Regions from separate parts of the Enterobacter vonholyi genome, predicted to be linked through region 2. Evidence: predicted binding sites of a transcription regulator. Region 2 holds the regulator's gene; each other region holds the start of a gene.
The links. Region 2 encodes PurR, which represses purine synthesis genes. Its sites were predicted from a motif close to CANGCAAACGTTTGCNTG; they were not measured.
Positions count from the first base shown of each region.

Region 1 (2,269 bases), 1.3 Mb from region 2:
CGTGGCTCAGGCCTGGCATGCCGCGATGGCGGATGCTAAACCAGAAGATACCGTGCTGGTGTGTGGTTCATTCCACACGGTGGCACATGTCATGGAAGTGATGGACGCGGGGAGAACCGGTGGCGAGTAAGTTTCAGAACCGTTTAACAGGAACCATTGTGCTGGTCGCGCTCGGGGTGATTATTCTTCCCGGGCTGCTCGACGGGCAGAAAAAGCATTATCAGGATGAGTTTGCCGCTATTCCGCTGGTGCCTAAACCGGGTGACCGCGATGAGCCGGATATGCTGCCCGCGGCGACGCAGGCGCTGCCTGCTCAGCCACCGGAAGGCGCGGCGGAAGAGGTGCGCGCGGGCGATGCCGCAGCACCGTCGCTCGATCCGTCTCGCCTGGCGGCAGCGAGCAGCAGCGATATCGATCCGGTGCCGGTAGAGCAGCCTAAACCGGTTGAAAAACCGAAGCCGGTTGAGAAGCCGCAGCCGAAACCGCAGCGCGATAAAACGGCAGAACAGCTCGCCGCGGCGTCAGAAACCCCACCGCCAGCAAAACCGGCGCAGCAGGAAGCTGCTGCCCCAACGGGTAAAGCCTACGTGGTGCAGCTCGGTGCGCTGAAAAACGCCGACAAAGTCAACGAGGTCGTGAGCAAACTGAGAAGTGCGGGATACCGTGTTTACACTTCACCTTCCACGCCGGTGCAGGGTAAAATTACCCGTATCCTCGTGGGGCCAGAAGCGTCTAAAGACAAACTGAAAGGGTCGCTGGGTGAGCTGAAGCAGATCTCCGGCCTGAGCGGTGTGGTGATGGGCTACAGCGCAAACTAAGTACGACCTGCTCCTTTAAGAGAGAGGCGATAAGCCACGGCGTTGAACATTTTTTCAGCGCCTTTTTTATTTACGCGCGGGAAGGAAATCCCTACGCAAACGTTTTCTTTTTCTGTTAGAATTCGCCCCGAACTGGATGACAGGGCGTTTAATCGTGGGACACATATGGTCTGGATTGATTACGCCATCATAGCGGTGATTGGTTTTTCCTGTCTGGTTAGCCTGATCCGTGGCTTTGTTCGTGAAGCGTTATCGCTGGTGACTTGGGGTTGTGCTTTCTTTGTCGCCAGTCATTACTACACTTACCTGTCTGTCTGGTTCACGGGCTTTGAAGATGAACTGGTCCGAAACGGAATTGCCATCGCGGTGCTGTTTATCGCAACGCTGATTGTCGGCGCTATCGTGAATTACGTGATAGGTCAGCTGGTCGAGAAAACCGGTCTGTCAGGAACGGACAGGGTGCTCGGGATCTGTTTCGGAGCGTTGCGAGGCGTGCTGATTGTGGCCGCGATCCTGTTCTTCCTGGATACCTTCACCGGGTTCTCCAAAAGCGAAGACTGGCAGAAATCGCAGCTCATTCCAGAGTTCAGCTTCATCATAAGATGGTTCTTTGACTATCTGCAAAGCTCGTCGAGTTTTTTGCCCAGGGCATAAACCCTGAGATGTGGCTTAACGAGGAAAAGACGAATGTGCGGTATTGTCGGTATCGCCGGTTTCATGCCGGTAAACCAGTCGATTTATGACGCGTTAACGGTGCTTCAGCACCGTGGGCAGGATGCTGCGGGTATCATCACCATTGATGCAAACAACTGCTTCCGTTTACGCAAGGCGAATGGCCTGGTAAACGATGTGTTTGAAGCCCGCCATATGCAGCGTCTGCAAGGTAATATGGGGATCGGTCACGTTCGTTATCCTACTGCTGGCAGTTCCAGCGCCTCCGAGGCACAGCCTTTCTACGTCAACTCACCGTATGGCATCACCCTTGCCCATAACGGCAACCTGACGAACGCACATGAGCTGCGTAAAAAGCTGTTCGAAGAGAAACGTCGCCACATTAACACCACCTCTGATTCTGAAATCCTGCTCAACGTGTTCGCCAGCGAGCTGGATAACTTCCGTCACTACCCGCTGGAAGCAGACAACATCTTTGCCGCGATTGCCGCGACAAACCGTCAGATCCGCGGCGCGTACGCCTGCGTTGCGATGATCATCGGTCACGGTATGGTCGCCTTCCGCGATCCAAACGGCATTCGTCCGCTGGTGCTCGGTAAGCGCGACCTTGGCGATGGCCGTACTGAATATATGGTTGCCTCTGAAAGCGTGGCGCTGGATACCCTGGGCTTCGAATTCCTGCGCGACGTTGCGCCGGGCGAAGCGGTCTACATCACCGAGAAGGGTCAGCTGTTTACCCGCCAGTGTGCCGATAACCCGGTCAGCAACCCGTGCCTGTT
Region 1 is NZ_CP162152.1:3,128,921-3,131,189, reverse strand. Features, by position in the region: gene folC (bifunctional tetrahydrofolate synthase/dihydrofolate synthase) at 1-130, shown strand, start outside; gene dedD (cell division protein DedD) at 120-818, shown strand; gene cvpA (colicin V production protein) at 984-1,472, shown strand; gene purF (amidophosphoribosyltransferase) at 1,506-2,269, shown strand, end outside.
Region 1: the regulator PurR is predicted to act here: its motif matches at 911-928, upstream of cvpA (colicin V production protein).

Region 2 (2,269 bases):
GAGAAGTTAACAAAATGGCAAAAGATTTTTGCCAGAGAAGTAACAATCCGGGGAGTCGGGAGGGAAGGCTCTCCCTCCGCGTAAATCAGTGCAGCGCAGCCGTCAGACCGGCCGCAACAATCAGAGCCAGCACAACAACGGTGGTGAACAGCGAAAACTTAAGATCGGAACTCATCAATTTTTCTCCTTTTAATCCCCACACGAAAAGTGAGCTTGCTCATTTTTGCACAGATTACGTCAAAAATCTTCCTGGATTTATACTGAGAACCACTTTACCTCTTCCCCTTTTCATCAAGATAGGACAAAATTCCACGCTAAATTTATTAGCGTACCGGCCATTGACCCCCTCCTGACGTCCCGTGTCGTTTTCCCGGCGTGCCGCAATTCAAGATTGCGTGATAAGGGTGAGAGAAGGCAAACGTTTACCTTCAAGTTTTTCAGGAGTTTAGGATATGGTCTGGAGTGACATTTAATGGCAACAATTAAAGACGTAGCAAAACGCGCAAACGTTTCCACTACAACCGTATCACATGTAATTAACAAAACCCGCTTTGTGGCGGAAGAGACGCGCAACGCCGTCTGGGCAGCGATCAAGGAGCTGCATTATTCGCCAAGTGCGGTCGCGCGTAGCCTTAAGGTTAATCACACCAAGTCCATTGGATTGCTGGCGACCAGTAGTGAAGCGGCCTATTTTGCCGAGATCATTGAAGCGGTTGAAAAAAACTGCTTCCAGAAAGGCTATACCCTGATTCTGGGCAACGCGTGGAACAGCATTGAAAAACAGCGCGCCTACCTGTCGATGATGGCTCAGAAGCGCGTTGACGGCCTGCTGGTGATGTGTTCCGAGTACCCGGAATCCGTGCTGTCGATGCTCGAAGAGTATCGCCACATCCCCATGGTCGTTATGGACTGGGGCGAAGCGCGTGCAGATTTCACCGACTCCGTTATCGACAATGCCTTTGAAGGCGGTTATATGGCCGGCCGTTACCTGATCGAACGCGGTCACCGCGAGATTGGCGTGATCCCGGGTCCGCTGGAGCGCAACACCGGGGCGGGCCGTCTTGCCGGTTTTATGAAAGCGATGGAAGAAGCGCTGATCACCGTGCCGGAAAACTGGATCGTGCAGGGCGACTTTGAGCCGGAATCAGGCTACCGCGCAATGCAGCAGATCGTTTCCCAGCCGCACCGTCCGACCGCCGTTTTCTGCGGGGGTGACATCATGGCCATGGGCGCGCTCTGCGCCGCCGATGAACTGGGTCTGCGCGTACCGCAGGATATTTCCGTGATCGGGTATGACAACGTGCGTAACGCGCGCTTCTTCACCCCAGCGCTGACCACCATTCACCAGCCGAAAGATTCGCTGGGCGAAACGGCCTTCAATATGCTGCTCGACAGGATCGTCAACAAGCGCGAAGAGTCGCAGTCCATTGAAGTTCACCCGCGCCTGATTGAACGCCGTTCCGTTGCGGACGGTCCGTTCCGCGACTACCGTCGTTAATCCCTTTACGGGGCCAGCTACGCTGGCTCCCGTAACCATTCCCGGTTCAGCGTTTCGCTGTCCCCCAGATAATCCAGCAGCCAGGCCATGGCGGGCGAGACATCATTTTGTTGCCAGGTCAGGCAGCAGGCCGCGTCCGGGAACGGATTTTCCAGCGTCAGTTCAACCCATTCGCCGGTATTGATGCGCGGACGCGCAAAATGAACGGGCACCATCGCGACGCACAGTCCGGCACTGAGGCACGTCGCCGACGATTCCCAGTCCGGAGCCACCACCCGCCGCTGGTTGTCCAGAAGCCAGGTGATACGCTTGGGCAATGAACGGGACGTATCCTCCAGCACCAGCGAGGGCCAGTTGCGCAGCGTATCGTCGCTAAGCGGCCCGTCCATCGCTGCCAGAGGATGATCGCTGGCCACCACGCATTTCCAGCTCAGCATCCCCATGTCGCGAAAGGCGTAACGTCCCCCGACCGGGATCGCCTGCGTCGCGCCAATCGCCATCTCCGCCCTGCCGTCCGCCAGCGCATCCCACACCCCGTTGAACACCTCCTGCGAGACCCGCAGCTCAACGTCAGAGAAATGACGATAGAAATCGACAATCATCTGTCGGGTGCGTTCCGGCTTCACGATGTTATCCACCGCGATGGAAAGATGTCCCCGCCAGCCGTTGGCGATCTGCTGGCACTGTTCGCGGGTGATCTGCATTTTTTTGATAACAGAACGCCCTTCCTTCAAAAACCACGCCCCGGCGGGCGTCAATTCCACGTCACGA
Region 2 is NZ_CP162152.1:1,865,464-1,867,732, reverse strand. Features, by position in the region: gene AB3N39_RS08895 (YnhF family membrane protein) at 86-175, opposite strand; gene purR (HTH-type transcriptional repressor PurR) at 473-1,498, shown strand; gene punR (DNA-binding transcriptional activator PunR) at 1,516-2,269, opposite strand, start outside.

Region 3 (2,269 bases), 2.2 Mb from region 2:
GACCGGGCGGATAGCGTCGAAATCGCGCTCTTCAACCATGCGTTGCATGAGTACAGAGCCGACCATACCGCGCCAGCCGATAAAACCAACGTTTTTCATAGCATTTTTTTCCTGCTGAGGGTGTGTGCTGATTGTGCAAGCCAGTATTGAACTGGGATATGCTTCACATTACAAAATGCTGCCAAAGTCGCAAGCGAAATTAATCGATGATTGCCCGGCAATCAGAAAAAGCGCTAATCATCGAAATAACACTACTAAGTATCAGGGATAATTTAAAGATGAGTGAAATCATTTCCGCGGCGGTTTTATTGATCCTGATTATGGATCCACTGGGTAACTTGCCGATCTTCATGTCGGTGCTGAAGCACACCGAACCGAAGCGCCGCCGGGCGATCATGATCCGCGAGCTGCTCATCGCCCTGCTGGTGATGTTTATCTTCCTGTTTGCGGGTGAAAAAATCCTCGCATTCCTGAACCTGCGCGCCGAAACCGTGTCGATTTCCGGCGGGATTATTCTTTTCCTGATTGCGATTAAGATGATTTTCCCGAGCGCGGAAGGCAGCAGCAGCGGCCTGCCTGCGGGTGAAGAGCCGTTTATTGTGCCGCTGGCGATTCCCCTCGTTGCCGGGCCGACCATTCTGGCCACGCTGATGCTGCTGTCGCACCAGTATCCGAACCAGATGAGCCATCTGGTGATTGCCCTGCTGATTGCCTGGGGCGGAACGTTTATTATCCTGCTGCAGTCATCCCTGTTCCTGCGCCTGCTGGGTGAGAAAGGGGTAAACGCGCTGGAGCGCCTGATGGGGCTGATTCTGGTAATGATGGCAACGCAGATGTTCCTGGACGGCATTCGGGCGTGGATGAAGGGATGACTTTCTCCCTCTCCCTGTGGGAGAGGGCCGGGGTGAGGGCATCAGGCAGCAGAGGCGCCCACTCAACCCTTACGAATCAAATACCGGTACGGCAGCGTTTCCGTCTGCTGCGCCACCAGCTCATGCTCCATAAAGGTACAAAAACCGGGAATATCGCGCGTGGTGGCCGGGTCGTCGGCAACGATCAGCAGCGTTTCACCGGTCTGCATGTTGCGCACGGTTTTACGTACCATCATTACCGGTTCCGGGCAGCGAAGGCCCTGGGCATCAAGAGTGTGGTCTGGGCTGGAAAACAGGTCGGTCATGATCTTCTCGGTCTGATAAAAACGGCTGTAGTTTACGCCCGGTTGCGATCAATGCAAACCAGGTTAACGATTGCGTAAAAACTAACCATTGCAATGTCCTGACAAAGCAGTATCATGCTGCGGTTTTTATTGGGTTCCCTCACCCCAACGTATAAAAAGGTCACAATATGACGCAGTTTTCTGAATCTCAGCGCGTAAAAGCGTTGTTCTGGCTTTCGCTTTTCCATTTGCTGGTGATCACCTCCAGCAACTATCTGGTGCAGCTCCCGATCTCCATCTTTGGTTTCCATACCACCTGGGGCGCGTTTAGTTTCCCGTTTATTTTCCTCGCGACGGATTTGACCGTGCGTATTTTTGGCGCACCGCTGGCTCGCCGTATTATTTTTTCGGTCATGCTCCCGGCGCTGTTCATCTCGTACGTGATTTCGTCTCTGTTTTATATGGGAAGCTGGCAGGGCTTTGAGGCGTTAACCCACTTAAACCTGTTCGTTGCCCGTATCGCCGCGGCAAGCTTTATGGCCTACGCGCTGGGGCAGATCCTCGACGTGCATGTGTTTAACCGCCTGCGTCAGAATCATCGCTGGTGGATGGCGCCAACCGCCTCCACGCTGTTCGGTAACGTGAGCGATACGCTGGCCTTCTTCTTCATCGCCTTCTGGCGCAGCCCGGATGCGTTCATGGCCGAGCACTGGATGGAAATCGCGCTGGTGGACTACTGCTTTAAGGTTCTCATCAGCATTGTTTTCTTCCTGCCGATGTACGGCGTGCTGCTCAATATGCTGCTGAAAAGGCTGGCAGATAAATCTGAAATCACAGCATTGCAGGCTGGTTAAGGGTTCGCTTTATCAGTTGTGATAAGATGAGCGAATGAGCCGTTATGGCCGTTTATCGAAAGGAAGAAGTCAATGCGCAATCTGGTTAAATATGTCGGGATTGGCCTGCTGGTTGTGGGTCTTGCAGCCTGTGATAACAGCGACACGAAAACGCCTGCTCAGGGCGCATCCGCAGAAAGCAATGCGACCGGCCAGCCGGTGAATCTGATGGATGGCAAACTCAGTTTCTCTCTGCCAGCCGATATGACTGACCAGAGCG
Region 3 is NZ_CP162152.1:4,135,767-4,138,035, forward strand. Features, by position in the region: gene asd (aspartate-semialdehyde dehydrogenase) at 1-99, opposite strand, end outside; gene yhgN (NAAT family transporter YhgN) at 279-872, shown strand; gene tusA (sulfurtransferase TusA) at 935-1,177, opposite strand; gene AB3N39_RS19470 (7-cyano-7-deazaguanine/7-aminomethyl-7-deazaguanine transporter) at 1,345-2,010, shown strand; gene AB3N39_RS19475 (DcrB family lipoprotein) at 2,083-2,269, shown strand, end outside.
Region 3: the regulator PurR is predicted to act here: its motif matches at 1,237-1,254, upstream of tusA (sulfurtransferase TusA).